DNA from 4 places in the Blautia difficilis genome. Region 2 is predicted to be linked to each of the others. Evidence: riboswitches for the same ligand, from Rfam matches in the RefSeq annotation. Region 2 holds a riboswitch; each other region holds the start of a gene.
What was found. A riboswitch is a leader RNA that binds a small molecule or an ion and turns the genes downstream of it on or off. The one in region 2 is predicted to bind cobalamin.
Positions count from the first base shown of each region.

Region 1: linked by a shared signal. The riboswitch ahead of H8Z82_RS07065 (cysteine-rich small domain-containing protein) and the one ahead of H8Z82_RS14525 (leucine-rich repeat domain-containing protein) in region 2 are both predicted to bind cobalamin.
Region 3: linked by a shared signal. The riboswitch ahead of H8Z82_RS03075 (sirohydrochlorin cobaltochelatase) and the one ahead of H8Z82_RS14525 (leucine-rich repeat domain-containing protein) in region 2 are both predicted to bind cobalamin.
Region 4: linked by a shared signal. The riboswitch ahead of H8Z82_RS10150 (ABC transporter substrate-binding protein) and the one ahead of H8Z82_RS14525 (leucine-rich repeat domain-containing protein) in region 2 are both predicted to bind cobalamin.

Region 1 is NZ_JACOQG010000008.1:81,905-85,882, forward strand. It holds gene H8Z82_RS07055 (glycyl radical protein) at 1-708, opposite strand, end outside; gene H8Z82_RS07060 (phosphatase) at 1,015-1,737, shown strand; gene H8Z82_RS07065 (cysteine-rich small domain-containing protein) at 1,858-2,151, opposite strand; cobalamin riboswitch at 2,431-2,622, opposite strand; gene H8Z82_RS07070 (C40 family peptidase) at 2,835-3,978, opposite strand, start outside.
Region 2 is NZ_JACOQG010000032.1:4,525-8,502, reverse strand. It holds gene H8Z82_RS14540 (alanine/glycine:cation symporter family protein) at 1-130, shown strand, start outside; gene H8Z82_RS14535 (adenosylcobinamide amidohydrolase) at 472-1,587, opposite strand; gene H8Z82_RS14530 (leucine-rich repeat protein) at 1,632-1,913, opposite strand; gene H8Z82_RS14525 (leucine-rich repeat domain-containing protein) at 1,891-2,451, opposite strand; cobalamin riboswitch at 2,655-2,857, opposite strand; gene tnpA (IS200/IS605 family transposase) at 3,690-3,978, shown strand, end outside.
Region 3 is NZ_JACOQG010000003.1:15,368-19,345, reverse strand. It holds gene hisD (histidinol dehydrogenase) at 1-1,105, shown strand, start outside; gene hisB (imidazoleglycerol-phosphate dehydratase HisB) at 1,123-1,713, shown strand; partial or broken gene hisI (phosphoribosyl-AMP cyclohydrolase) at 1,776-2,090, shown strand; cobalamin riboswitch at 2,237-2,412, shown strand; gene H8Z82_RS03075 (sirohydrochlorin cobaltochelatase) at 2,614-3,978, shown strand, end outside.
Region 4 is NZ_JACOQG010000015.1:17,774-21,751, reverse strand. It holds gene H8Z82_RS10160 (ABC transporter ATP-binding protein) at 1-470, opposite strand, end outside; gene H8Z82_RS10155 (FecCD family ABC transporter permease) at 467-1,552, opposite strand; gene H8Z82_RS10150 (ABC transporter substrate-binding protein) at 1,554-2,546, opposite strand; cobalamin riboswitch at 2,665-2,861, opposite strand; gene H8Z82_RS17145 (restriction endonuclease) at 3,284-3,568, opposite strand; partial or broken gene H8Z82_RS10145 (IS1634 family transposase) at 3,543-3,940, shown strand.

The DNA of each region.
Region 1 (3,978 bases), on a different contig from region 2:
TGTACACTGTGACGCCATTTGCTCTGCAAGCTGTGCATAGCGATGTGCATAATCAATCACTGCCTGGCAGCTAATCAGTACAGCTTCCAGAAAATGAGATTTGCGGGCATAATCACCATCACCTACATTGCATTTTTTCAGTTCTTCCCGGGTTTTCTCCATAATACCCTCGAAACCGATTTCCAGTACCTCCCAGTATTTTACAGTAACATGTCCTACGCCATTATAGAAATAATTTCCAGGTGTAAAGATATTATGTTCGATAGCCTTAATGGCTTCCGGTGCCATATAGGAAGTAGCAAGTTCACTGGTTGTTCTTCCCTTCCAGTATTTATCTGCTTCCAGCAGATCAGCTTTAGTCTGCTCTGCAATATCAAATGGGTCAGCTGTTCTGGTAGCAACTGTGTCCAATTCAGCCTCCAGCCATTCATAGGAAAATTCCGGGAAGGTCTGACATCCTCTGGGAGCAATAGTACTGCTTCCTACAATCAATTCATTATCGCGGATGATAATCGGAATATGATGCAGAATATGCGCAAATGCTTTGGCCCTGCGGGTAATGATCGGTTCACCTTCCGTCTCCTTATAAGATTCCGTCAGAAGCTTCGCTCTGGAAGATTCGATCACCGGCATGTGCTCATAAAGGGCATCTACCAGCTTCTGGATTCTCGGAGATTTGGGAATATCTGATGTTTGAAATTTTTCCATATTTCTCCTTTCTCATGAAAGAGGAGTTTTTCATCTTCGCATTGCCATTCCCAACGCTCAGACAAATTTCTTTCTCTTTTTCATGTACTCATGTAAAGTCATTATACCTCATTCGCCTCATAAGGTCAACAAAAAACAACATATTTCAAACTGTTTATATGTTGTTTTTTGTTTGAATTGTTTGTGAAATTTAGTTGTTTTTATTTTGAACCCCAATTGACAATCTTTCTTCTTTCTGTCATAATTGTTATATATATTTTTTCAGAATATCTCTGCAAAACAGTCATTAATTTTATTTAAAAGGGGATGATCCTTACGTATCTTGCAGATATCCATACACATTCCATTGCAAGCGGACACGGTACTTCCTGCACAATTTCCGATATGGCAAAAGAAGCCGGACGCAAAGGCATGAAGCTTCTGGGCATTACGGATCACGGTCCCGGCACGCTTGCTTCCGGCACATCTTCTTATTTCCGCGGGCTGCCATTCTGCCCCAGAAAGCGTTTTGGTGTAGAAGTACTTTATGGCGTAGAACTCAATATTCTGGACATTCAGGGACATGTAGATCTAAGTGATGAGCTGTTGTCTAATCTGGACTACGCTATCATAAGTATGCATAGCCAGAACTACAGATCCGGAACTGTCAAAGAGAATACTCTTGCATACCAGAATGCAATGAAGTATCCTGCCGTAAAGGTTCTGGGCCATTGTGATAACCCGGCTTTTCCGGTGGATTACGATACACTGGCTTATACAGCCAGCAGAGAAAATGTAATTTTTGAAATCAACGAAGTCTCACTGACTCCCGGCGGATACCGCGGTGACACCAGGGCAAATAACGCAGAAATCCTTCGTTGCTGCCTTAAATATCGGCTTCCCATTGTTTTATCCAGCGACAGCCATGGAAAAGAGCATGTAGGAGATTTTACCTATGCAGCAGAGTTTGTTCATCAGACTGGTTTTCCCGAATCATTGATTCTGAACAATCAGATTCCCAGACTGAAGGTTTTTCTTCAAACCCGTTAGTTGTTTCCAATATGTGTTCATGCCATTTCTTATGCAGACATATAAAAAAAGATCATCAACAGATATTTCTCATATAAATATCCATTGATGATCTTTTTTATCTTCACCGGTCAACCATCCTTACTGCTGATCTGCGCGCATTTTCTTCATCAGTTCAGCCAGTTCCTGATATTTCCCGGTCACATATCCATAGTTCTTTCTCTTATGAGGAAGCTGACAGTTGGTACAGTCCTTCAATCCACTGTCTGTATATCGAAAATTCCCACCGCATTGATCCCCCAGTGCATATAAAGGGCAATAACAAAACAAACAGTTAAAATCCTCAGGATCTGCTCCCTTATGGCAGGGAAAAAACTCACATTTTTTATGACTAAAAAAAGAATACTCTTTATCTTCCCAATATGGTTTTTCCATATCTCATTTCCTTCTTCCAAACAAGCAGATAACAGATCAATCTATCATTTTCTCCATAATAAAGAGGGAGCGATGCTACTCCGGGGTAGAAGATTAATCCGTTCATGAGTGCGCGGAGGGAACGAATATTTCCGAAGTAGTATCGCCTGCCATTTAATCATGTATAATTCATAAAGAACAGGCGCATTCCATAAAAAAATGTCTGCCTTCGAAAAAAAGCAGACAACGCTCCGAAGCTGCGGATTCAACGGAGTTGGTTGTTACACTTTACACGGAAGTTTAACCTCGCCATACTAAGCAGGTTTCCTGGCTCCAGGCTCATCGCTCCTCTCTCCTTCTCATGCTATGGCACAATGGATCTGCGAGATTTGCTCCTCTGTTACAGTGACCGGATCGCTCAGGTTTCTCACCTGATTCCCTCTCTCTGTACCGTATAATAACAGTATCAGCACTTAATATGTTCTATATGGAATTATACTGACCTTATAATAGCATCACTGTTAGAGAATGTCAACTATTTATCAAAGTTTTTCAGAAACTTTTTAATCGAATCAAGCAAGTAGCGAAGCGGATTGCGAATATCCGCTTGACTTTTTTTCAAACAAAAACCAGGTAACAGCACATATGGATGTCACCTGGCCTTTTCTCATTATTTTTTTTGATCGGATATAATCTTTTGCAGATTATACAAGTCTTCTTACTGATACAATTGTTCTATATGCAGCATTGTCGCTGATCTTAATACCATCTACAGAGTTGGATGCATGTACAATACGTCCATTTCCCATATAAATTGCCACATGGCCGCCATAGCAGATCAGATCACCCGGCTGCGCATTTGCATAAGATACTTCTGTTCCACAGTTCTGCTGTTCATAAGAAGTTCTCGGAAGACTTACTCCAAAGTTGGCATATACACTCTGTACAAATCCAGAACAGTCTGCACCACTTGTAAGACTTGTTCCTCCCCATACATATGGATTTCCCACAAACTGTGTAGCATAATCCACTACAGAAGAGCCTGAACCTGAACCAGAAGAAGAATTGTCAGAATCAGAAGACTGTTCTTCTTCATAATCTTCCTTTGATACTGTATTGTCAGAATCAATAACATTGCCATACTCATCATATTCCACATCCTCACCGGACTGTGCATTATCAATGACATTGCCATCTTCATCATATTCTACATCATCTGATTCCTCATAGGTATCTTCGTCTGTATCCTCATCTGTATTTTCAACCGGATTTCCATCCTCATCATACTCTACATCTTCTGAGTTTGCTGCTTCCTCTGCTGCAGCAGCTTCTTCTGCCGCCTGTCTTGCAGCTTCTTCCTCTGCCTGACGTCTGGCCTCTTCCTCTGCCGCAATACGCTCTGCTTCCAGCTGCTGGATCTCTGCAGTCTGCTCTGCCAGAAGATTTGCATATTCTGTTGCCTGCTGCTGTGCATATGCGATTTCATTTTCATAATCAGCAGACTCAGATTTTTTCTGATCAATCTGGCACTGAAGAGTATAAGACTGCTCTTCATAAGAAGATTTCATTTCTTCCAGCTCTGCCTTATCAGACTCATACTGTGTTTTTAAATTATTTACTTCATCAATGGTCTTCACATATTTGTCCAGATTTTTTCTGTCCTGCTCATACATCTGCTGGGTATTCTCAGCTCGTGTAAGAAGATCACTGAGATCTTCGGAATTCAACATCATCTGGAACCATGCAGAATCACCGCCCTGCTCATACAGACACTGGATACGCTTCTTCATACTCTCGTACTGCTTATCTCTGGCCTTCTGCGCTTTTGCAAGATCCTGCTTTGTTCTG
Region 2 (3,978 bases):
AGATCTGGGACTTCTCTGGAGTATTGCTGAGACATTCAACGGTCTCATGGCAATCCCCAACTTAATTGGTGTATTCCTGCTTTCAGGAACCGCCATTACACTTACAAAAGAGTATTTCGCACAGAAATGATAAAAACAGTCTGGAGAGTTTTCTTCAGGCTGTTTATTAGTTTACCTGATGCTTGATGTTAGGTTATTGTTCAGACCCTTGCATAGGGCATTAGTAAAAATGACGAATTTTAAATTTTTTTATTGATGTTATGTACTGTTTTTTATCCGTCATTTTTACTTTATCCACAACCACCCGGATTCGCCTTTTTGCGGCTTTTCCCTTATAATGTGTATATAGGTTTCAACGATTTCAGGAGGGAAGTGAGTGGACATTGAACTTATTCTATTCACTTCCCTTTTGTATTTCATCAGGAGAAAGCAGGCATAGAATATTTTTACCATAAAAATGTGATGATCCAACTATGATCTGACAGAAAAATAACAGATTAAAATATAAATCAGCTGTTCTTTAAGTGAAAATGTTTTCAGTACTTCGTTCTTCCATACATCTTCAGGATAAACATCGCCCAGATAAGTATCCCGTCCACAGTACAGTCCATAAAGAAGCAGCCTTTTTCCCTCTCGGACAGCCTCCGGTTCCATGATTAGTCCCCAGCGAAGCTGATCCATCAGATGAAGATAAAGAGACACACATAAAACCAGATTGCTGTTTCTGTTTCGCGATAGAAGTATTTCTTCCAGCTCAGAAGCTTTCTTAAAACTAATATTGTATGCATGAAAAAGAATCTCATGCTCTATATAAAAATCCCACAGAGTTCCCGGGGTGATTCCATATCTGCCAGTACGAACAAGAACCTGAAACTGTCTCGGACCACAGGCAGCTGTCTGTTTCATCAGGGCATGTTTTACTGCCATACGGACTGCCCTGCCAATCAGCTCTCCAAGCTTGGAATGTCCGGAGGCATCGGTAAGTGTCAGCTCACCCTCCATAGCCGAGGCAATCACCATTCCGTCAGTACCAGAACCTGTCGCGATTTCTTCTGAATAACAGCTTCCAAGTAAGAGATGTGAAACGGCCGCTGCTTTTGCCTCCGAAGCAATCATCATTGAGCGGACCATGGCTGCCTCTGTAACATTCTGATTGATATAGATAAAAACATTGATCGTACCGGGTGGCAGCATCTCGTAAGCGCCGTTTCTTTCATAGTAAGAAGAAGGATCTCCCGGACACATTCCGTTTGAATCAATTCCCCCTGTAACAGCAGCAGTCACGGATAACTCCTGATAACAGATTTTCTCAACAGCACACAGTTCAGTCCATGCCGCTGTGCTGAGTGCGGTTGCTGTCTGCGGATCAATTCCCAGCTCTTTTGTATGAATGTTCAGGTCTTCCTCATAGGTGTTTCCAAGCATTTCACATTCATAGGCACCATTCATGCAGTTGATATTTAAAGCATGCGTGAGATGAGCAGTGATCCCGCCATTAAGAGGACTGGTGCTAAGAACCCTTGTTTTTCCCGGAAAAGAAAAAACAGTACATCCCTTCTTTTGAAAATAAGTAAAAGTATCATTCATAAACATTCCTCTTTTTTGTCTGTTCAATACAGATTTTGTTGTTATTAGGAAAAGTATTCTACTTTGAATCCTGACTGCTGGCAGTATCTGTCTACTTTAGAACCTTTATAACAGCGGATCGTAGCCGCTTTGTTGATGATCCATTCCCCGATAAATTCAGGATCATGGCGAATCTCCAGATACTGCAGGCGGTTACATCCATGAAAGATCCATTTTCCAAGGTATCTGACATTGGGCGGAATCACCACAGAGGTCAGATTACAGCACTTAAAAAAAGCACTCTCATCAAGGACTTCCAGCGAATCAGGCAGCTGCAGCGAATCCATTCCGCAGAAATAGAAAGCCTGCTTTCCGATAACCCTTAAATCCCCCCCCCGGAAAAGAAATACAACTCAGTTTCTTACATTTATAAAAAGCCCTGTCATCGATTTCTTCCAGAGAGGCAGGGAAAACAACTTCCGTAAGAGTAGCGCATTCTGAAAAGGCATTCGGACCGATAAATGTCAGTTTGCTGTTCGGGGCGAACTCCAGACTGTTCAGTTTTCGGCCATTGTTAAATGCATTTTTTGGAATACTGGTAAGGCTGGCGGGAATTTTGACTTTTTTCAGAGAAATGCAGTCTGAAAATACCCCTATGCCAAGTTTTTGCAGATGTTCAGGAAGCTCTATTCTGCTTAACCGGGAACATCCCTGAAAGGCTTTGTTTCCAATCTGTTCCATTTCATAGGGAAATACCACAGAACGAATATCAGGTCTGTTAAAAAAGGTTTCTGCTGAGATAGAGCGGCAGTTTTGTGGAAGTTCCATATTCTTCTCAATATACTGTCCGCAGTTACGACGCGTAAGTGTCAGAGAATTTGACATAAAAAAATACTCCTTTGCTGATAGACAATGTTGTTTTCTCTGCATGGGAGTAGTATGGACTATGATAAAAATAACAAGGTACCAATAACTGCCGGTGTTCTATATTCCTTAAAAGGAACAGAGAAAACATATGTAAGGATGATACTTCTGTAAAAAAGAGAACACTAAAGAAGATCACCCTTCCATTTCCTATTGCGTGTAGTTAATGGCGGCAGTTTATAGCAGGTATTCTGACTCACGCAGTAACGCCATGTCTCTCCTTCTCGCATAACGATGCAATGGATATGAGATATGGCTGCACGTATACAGCAGCACGACTGTTCAGGATTCTGACCTGATTCCCTCTTAGCTGAAAGTCCGACATTTCTATACCGTGACTGACAGAACTAAAAACCGGTAATTGTCAATGAATGTTCGATTAAATCGTATTATACACTTTTTTGGAGAAAAGACAACAAATTTTTTGAGGGGGAGACAAAATCAGGGAGGGGACGCGCAGGGAAAGCGTTTCTTTTCTGTGCGGTTTCGGCATCTAAGAGCTTCTAAGGCGAAAAAAATCTGCTAAAAGCATGAGCCGTCTTGTCAAACTCGCTCCGCTGCAGGCTCCGCTCAGACACGTGAGGCAGCCGGCTCATAACGCAGATTTTTTTTACCTAAGAATCTCTAAGATGCCTGCAAATGCACAGAAAAGAAACACTTTTCCTGCGCTGGTTACTGGATGTGTGGGAATTTGATTTTACAGGTAATGTTTTTTGTTTTGGAACAGTAATTGAACAGTAACGTGTGAAATAGTACTTGTTTTTTTGAACAGCATATTTTAAACTATAGACTATAGTGAAAATCTTATATCACCCGTGCCAGGTCTGGCGGTTCATAACGGATTTCTCTGGCGTTCGCCGACATTTTCACAAAGATAATTTAAATTTTATAATGGTAAAGCAAACATTCCTGAATATTATAACATTCTGCCCGTTGGCTTTGCCTGAACGGGAGGTGGGAATAAAACAGTTCATGGTTGATTAAGGGTTGTTTTGGAGGTTCTCAAAGCTCTGGGAAAATGTTATAATAAGGAGGAATTAAATGAACAATACGATTTTTGATGATGTGTTCCGCACAATGGTTGAATAACTGCGCGTCGCATTCTCGTTACTTTCAGTGATGAGTTAGACGCGCAAATTTTTTTACTAAACAACAGAACAAATGTTTACATAAACCAATACATATGGTATAATATTTATATGGAAAAAGATATATTTAATATAGATAAAAACAAACTTTCATATGGTAGGGGATATGTCTATTCCTTGCAGTATCATCTTGTCTGGTGTACAAAATACAGAAAAAAGGTTTTAAAAAACGGAATCGATACAGAATGCAAAGAAATGTTACAGAATCTTGCAGAAGAATATAAATTTCAGATTCTGGCAATGGAGGTGATGCCGGATCATATCCATCTGCTTGTGGACTGTAAACCTCAGTTTTATATTTCAGATATGATCAAGATCATGAAAGGAAATCTTGCACGCC
Region 3 (3,978 bases), on a different contig from region 2:
CGTTACAGAAGAAGAGATCAAGGAAGCTTATGACACCATTGATCCTGCACTGCTGGATGTGATCCGCAAGGCACTGGTAAATATCCGTACCTACCATGAAAAACAGATCCAGAACAGCTGGTTTACAAGTACCACAAACGGAACCATGCTGGGACAGAAGGTAACTCCCTTAAACCGCGTAGGTGTCTATGTTCCAGGCGGAAAGGCAGTTTATCCTTCCTCTGTACTTATGAATATTGTGCCTGCCAAGGTTGCAGGAGTACCCCATATTGTAATGACCACCCCTCCGGGAAAGGACGGCAAAGTATGTGCTTCCACACTGGTAGCAGCAAGAGAGGCCGGAGCAGATGAGATCTACAAGGTAGGCGGAGCCCAGGCAGTGGGAGCTCTGGCTTATGGTACAGAAAGCATTCCAAAGGTAGACAAAATTGTAGGCCCTGGAAATATTTTCGTAGCTTTGGCAAAGAAAGCAGTATATGGCTATGTAAGCATTGACTCTATTGCAGGTCCAAGTGAGATCCTGGTATTGGCCGATGAAACTGCCAACCCACGCTATGTGGCAGCAGACCTTCTTTCCCAGGCTGAGCATGACGAACTGGCCTGCGCCATCCTGATCACTACCAGCCGGGAATTTGCAGATAAGGTGGACCAGGAAGTAAAGGGCTTTGTAGAAGTTCTCTCCAGAAAAGAGATCATCCAGAAGTCCCTGGATAATTTCGGCTACATCCTGATTGCAGAGGACATGGATGAGGCTATTGAGGCAGCCAATGAAATTGCACCGGAACATATGGAGATTGTTACAGCCAACCCCTTTGAGGATATGATGAAGGTTAAGAATGCAGGAGCTATTTTTATCGGAGAATACAGCTCTGAACCTCTGGGAGATTATTTTGCAGGACCAAACCACGTACTTCCCACCAACGGAACTGCCAAATTCTTCTCCGCCCTTTCTGTAGATGACTTTATCAAAAAATCCAGCATTGTCTATTATTCCAAAGCTGCACTGAGGGACATCCACAAGGATATTGTCCAGTTTGCAACATCTGAACAGCTGACTGCACATGCAAACTCCATTGCAGTACGTTTTGAGGAAGAAGAGAACTAATCAGAAGGAGACATACAATGGCCAGAGAAGCTTCGGTAGAAAGAAATACAAAAGAAACACAAATTAAATTAACGATCAGCCTGGACGGAACCGGATGTTCTCATATTGAGACAGGCGTAGGATTTTTTGACCACATGCTGGACGGCTTTACCAGACACGGACTTTTTGACCTGAACGTAAAAGTAAAGGGAGATCTGCAGGTAGATGACCACCACACCATTGAGGACACCGGAATTGTACTGGGAACAGCATTAAAAGAGGCAATCGGTGACAAAAAGGGCATAAAACGCTACGGAAGCTGCATCCTTCCTATGGATGAATCCCTGGTGCTCTGTGCCATTGACCTGTCCGGCAGACCCTATTTTGCCTGGGATGCAGAGTTTACCGCTGACCGGATCGGAGATATGTCTACAGAAATGGTGAAGGAGTTTTTCTATGCTATTTCCTATTCCTGCGGCATGAACCTGCACATCAAGGTCTTAAGCGGCGGCAACAATCACCATGTGGCAGAAGCCATGTTCAAAAGCTTCGCCAAGGCACTGGACGCAGCTACCTCCTATGACCCACGGATCACAGACGTACTTTCCACAAAGGGAAGTCTGGCATAAAGGAGGCATATATGAATAAAAAAATTACCCCTGTACAGCAGTCCGGGGAAAAAACCTTCACCTGGGCAGACTTTAAGTTAAACAGTGACGGAATGGTACCTGTAATAGCACAGGACTATGAGACTGGTGAAGTACTGATGTTGGCCTATATGAATGAAGAGGCCTACAATACCACTGTGGAGACAGGAAAAATGACCTACTGGAGCAGAAGCCGCAATGAACTGTGGACCAAGGGTCTGACCTCCGGACATCTCCAATATGTGAAATCCCTTACCCTGGACTGCGACAACGACACTATCCTGGCCAGGGTGGAGCAGGTGGGAGCCGCCTGTCACACCGGAAACAGAACCTGCTTTTTCAAACCACTGTACCAAAGGTAAGCTTTCTGAAGATTTTCGACATTATACTCCCAATATCCGGAAAAATGTCTGAAAAATACAAAACGATTTTTGCTAATTTTCGTCTTATTCTTGACAATCTTTAAAATTTGTGGTAAAAAAAGAGTATCCGAATTGAATATGTGCAAGAGTTATAACGTTAAGGTTGCATCCTAATGGATGTGCAAAAGGGAATCCGGTGAGAATCCGGAACGATACCGTCACTGTGTAAGGGAGCTGTTTTTCAGAACCACTGGTTTACCGGGAAGGGAGAAGCAGCGATGAACGAAGTCAGGAGATCTGCCTTAGCGTGGAATTTGAGGTCTGCGGTTTACAGTACCTTTGTTCTCATGACTTACATAGTTCTTATCGTATCCTGCCGGATCCTTATGTTAGATGCGGTATTTACGAAATCCGATACAAACCGTGTATAATGAGAAAAGTAACAGCTGCGGAGATGTGGCTGTTTTTCTTTGCATACATCCGTCCGGAAATATTTAATTATTAAAAGAGGATAAACACCATGAAAAGAAAATCTATGTTAGCCTTATTGTTAGCAGTATCAATGACTTGCTCTATGACAGCAGCTACCGGCACAGTTGCATTTGCAGAGGACGCAGCTACAGAAGAATCCGCCGATGACGCAGCTGCTACAGATGACGCAGCAGCTACAGAGGATACAGCAGCAGAAGATGCAGAAGCTACAGATGACGCTTCCGCAGATGCTGATGCTTCTTCCGATGATCAGAAGGCAGCTGATGAGGTTGGCGCACTGATCGATAAAATCTATGTTCAGGAAAGAACAGACACAACAGATGATGACTGTAAGGCAGCCAAAGAAGCATGGGATAAGCTGACAGATGCCCAGAAGGAACTGGTAACAGGTGAAAATGCAGATCCTGACTACTTCGGACGTGACACAGGAGATGCTTCCAAAGATGATCCTCGCAACCAGGATGAAATCGGTGAAAACGAGCTTTTAGTAGTAAGCTTTGGTACCTCCTTTAACGACAGCCGTGCAGAGGATGTCAAAGGCATTGAAGATGCTCTGGCAGCAGCATATCCGGACTGGTCTGTAAGAAGAGCTTTCACAGCACAGATCATCATCAACCATGTACAGGCAAGAGATAACGAAGTGATCGACAACATGCAGCAGGCACTGGACCGTGCAGTAGCTAACGGCGTTAAGAACCTGGTTGTACAGCCTACTCATCTGATGCATGGTGCTGAATATGATGAAATGACAGAAGCAATTGATGAATACAAAGATAAATTTGAATCTGTAGCAATCGCTGAACCAATGCTTGGTGAGGTTGGTGATGACGCTACTGTGATCAACGATGACAAAAAAGCAGTTGCCCAGGCAATTACAGATGAAGCTTGCAAGGTAGCCGGATTCGATGATATGAAGGCAGCCGCAGATGCTGGTACAGCATTTGTATTCATGGGACATGGTACTTCCCATACAGCAAACGTAACCTACGACCAGATGCAGACACAGATGAATGATCTTGGATTCACAAACGCTTTCATCGGTACTGTTGAAGGTGAACCGGAAGATACCGCATGCGATAAAGTAATCGAAAAGGTAAAAGAAGCAGGATTCAAGAATGTAATCATTCGTCCTCTGATGGTTGTTGCAGGTGACCATGCAAACAACGATATGGCCGGCGATGATGAAGATTCCTGGAAGAGCCAGTTTGTAGCATCTGGAGATTTCGACAGTGTTGACTGCCAGATCGAAGGACTTGGAAGAATTGCAGCAGTAGAAGATCTGTATGTAGCTCATACAAAAGCAGCAATCGACTCCCTGGGAGCAACAGATGATGCAGCTGCAGATGAGAACGCTGAAGCAGCAGATGATGAAACTGCATCAGAAAATGAAGCA
Region 4 (3,978 bases), on a different contig from region 2:
GTTTTCTGTGCCAGAGCTCTTGCCAGAATGATTCGCTGCTGCTCACCGCCAGACAAACTTGAAAAAACACGGTGCCGATAGGGAAGCATTCCCACTTTTTCCAGACATTCTTCCACGATCTTATAATCCTCGGCATTATCCCGTTCCATGGTTTTCTTATGAGGAGCCCTTCCCATCATTACAATTTCCTGTACGGAAAATTCAAAATTATAGTAGTTGTGCTGGGACACCACTGCCAGTGCTTTTGCAGAATCCTTTACCTTATATTCGTTCAGCGGTTTTCCATCCAGCATGATCACACCGGTATCTGGCTTCAGTACACGGTAAATACATTTCAGCAATGTACTTTTTCCACTTCCGTTTGGTCCTATAATTCCTACAAATTCCTTTTCCTTTATGGCTGCGTCAATTCCCTTAAGAATCTCATTTCCGCCAAGCTCCACATGGATATCAGAAGCTGTCAGTTTCATGATTTCTCACCTCCGAATCCATAAGATCTGCGTACCAGCAGATAAATAAAGCAAGGTGCTCCGATCATGGATACCAGGATTCCGATTGGGACTTCACTCTTGGGAATAATGATCCTGGAAGCAACATCTGCCCAGATCAGGAAAATGGAACCGCTAAGTGCTGACAGTGGAAGCATTTTCTTGTGATCGGTTCCAAAGAACATTCGTACCACATGAGGAATAATGAGTCCTACAAATCCAATGATACCTGCGGAATATACCACAAAACCGATCAACAGTGCTGTCACTACAAGATACACCTGACGATATCTGTGCAGGTCAGTTCCTAATGTGATGGATACCTCATCTCCAAGCAGCATCATATTGAGAATACGGCTCTGGGTGCAGAAAAACAGGGTTGCTATAAAAACGCAGGGAATAATCACAGCCAGATTTTCCCATTTCGCACCTGCCAAACTTCCCATCAGCCAGAAAGTAACTGTCTGGATTCCATCTCTGTCGCCCGCAATATAGACAACAAAGTTTGAAAATGCACTGCACACACTTCCAAGTGCTGTACCTGCAAGCAGAAGTCGGACTGAATTTGCCCGGCCTCCTATATTTGCAGTGATCTGTACCAGTACAGAAATAAGGAAGGCTCCGATAAATGCGCAGATTCCAATAGAGTTGGAGCCAAATACGGCTCCAACTCCAAGAAAGATTGCCACTGTTGCACCAAGAGATGCACCAGAGGAAATACCCAGAATATACGGATCTGCAATCGGATTTTTCACAATGGCCTGCATTACCACACCTGCAACTGCCAGACCCATGCCAACGGCTGTTGCAAGAAGAATACGGGGAAGGCGGATAAACCACACAATATCAGACATGGCTCCTACACCATAAACCTCCGGATCCCCGATTCCAAACACTTTATACAAAATTACACTATACACATCTTTCACAGAAAGATCTACAGAACCAATGGTAACTGCAGTCAGAATGGATATCACCAGAAGCACAGTCAGTAATATCACCGCCAGCACATAGATCGGCTTTCCATGAAAAATTCCATTTTTAAAATCCGGTTTTCTTTTCATTTTATTCGTACAGATCCGGATATAATGCTTTTGCAAATGTCATAATTCCGTCATAGGTTCTGACACCGCTGCAGTATACTTCATTCAAGTTTACAGAGAATACTTTGTTGTTCTTAACTGCTGAAAGGCTCGCATATGCAGGGTTATCTGTAATATCAGCGATTGCCTCATCAGATGTCATAAATCCATCATAGTTGATCATGAATAATACGTCCGGATCAGCTGCGATCAGATCCTCTGCACCAACGTTTTCAGAGTTCTCTGCACCAAGCTTCAGCTCTGCACCAAGTGTCTCCGGAATATTTCCGCCAAGTGTCTCTGTTCCATATACACGGAAGGAATCTCCCTCATCCTCAAGAACTGCTACGGATAACGGGTCTGTTCCTTCTACATGCTCTTTTACTTTATCAATCTCACCCTTCATCTGATCAACGATTTCCTCTGCCTTGTCTTCGCAATCAAAGATCTTGCCAATGTTCAGGATATCCTCATATTCGTCTTCAATTGTACGTGGGAACTCAGAAGCCGGTCCCTTTGCAGCACTGTTCAGGGACATGTATGTATTTACATCTCTCTCCTGCCAGAAACTTACATCAGAAAGCCAGTCATCATCGAAAGAAGAATACCATGCCGCAATAAAATCAGGCTCCATTGCAACAACTTCCTCTTTGGATGGCTTGGTATCCATATACTGAATCTTGTCAAATTCATCTTTTAAATCCTCACGCACATCACCGTCCAGACCGCAAGCAGCTACGATCTTATCACCGAGACCAAGTGCCAGAAGCTCTTCGATATTGGAGTTTGCATATGCAAATACTTTCTCCGGAGCTTTCTCAAAAGTCATTTCAACCGGTTCGTTCTCATAATTGTAGGTTGTGATTGTTACGGGATAATGGCTGTCTCCATCCTCCGCAAATACAGTTGTTCCCATTCCCAGGCTGAGAATTCCTGCCAGACATAACATTCCTGCTGCTGTTTTCATGTTTTTCATGCTTTTTCTCCTTATTTTTTCTTTTGTTTTTTTGCTTTTAAAAGAAAAAAGTCCGCTTCCATGAAAAAGCGGGCATCACAAAAAAACATGATACGAAAGACAGCACTTTACACGGAAGTTTCTTTCTATGAACCAAGCAGGTTTCCTGGCTTACAGCTTAAATCCCCATTCCCTTCTCACATAAAAATGCAATGGATATGAATGTGGCATAACTGAATACAGTGACCGGATCGTTCAGGATTCTCACCTGATTCCCTCTTCTGAAAATAGTGTAAATTTTATATATTTTTCAGCACTTGGCACATTTATTCTTTTAACTATAAATGAGCAAATTTGAGAAACTGCACAATTAAATCTTCAGTATGCGGACAGTAAAAAAGAATAAAGTAGTTTAATGTTCGCGTAATGTGTACAACCAGCTACAAATTTTGTGCAATTTTCGGTATTTGCTCATTTATAGCTTTTAAGCAAAATTATTATAACTTACGCTTTAACCAAAGTAAAGAATTTTCTTTAACAATATTTTTGATAATCTTACTTTTTTGTATTTGCTGGAATTCCCAGAGGTTGACCGCCCCTGCCGGGGGGGGGGATAAAGTTCGCGCACCACTCATATAGCATGTCTTGCAATCCATAAGACATTGAATTACATTCGTGCTATTCACAGAGAGATACAAAAGATGACATACACAGCACTCTTTCCTATGATTGTTGAGGAAATATTATCCCTTAACGCCTTATCTCATCACCATATCAAAAAGACTCTGATAACTATCCACAACATCAAAAACAACGCTGTCACTACTGATAGCCTTAAAGTGTTCCCGTGCGCAGTGTATCTTAGATTCCTCAATCGAACGCAGCTGCATAGAGGACATAGAGCCCTTGGTTTCAGCTGCAAAATAAATATGCTTTACCTTTCCCTTATAGAAAGCAATTGCCCAGTCAGGATTATAATTTCCTACCGGTGTCGAAATATAGAATCCATTCAGCAGTACAGATCTTTTGGATGATGATGTCAATGATATTTTAAAAGTAAGCGAAGGCAGATTGAAGAATGTTTTCGTATTATGAAAACTGATTTTTCTGCAAGACCAGTTTATTTACAGGATGATAACAGGATTAAAGCTCATCTTCTAATCTGTTTTCTCTCATTAACAATCTACCGTTATCTTGAGAAAAAGTTAAATTTGCAATATACCTGTGAAGAATTATTGGACTCTCTAAAGGCAATGAATTTTGCAGAAATACAGGAACAGGGATTCATCCCGCTGTATAAACGCGAAAAGATTACGAATGCTCTTCATGAAAGCTGTGGTTTTAGGACAGACTATCAATTTATAACAAAGAGCAAAATGAAAACAATACAGAAAAAAAGTAAAGGGAAGGAATAAATTATTATACTTCAAAACAACGGCAAAAATCGCTGAAC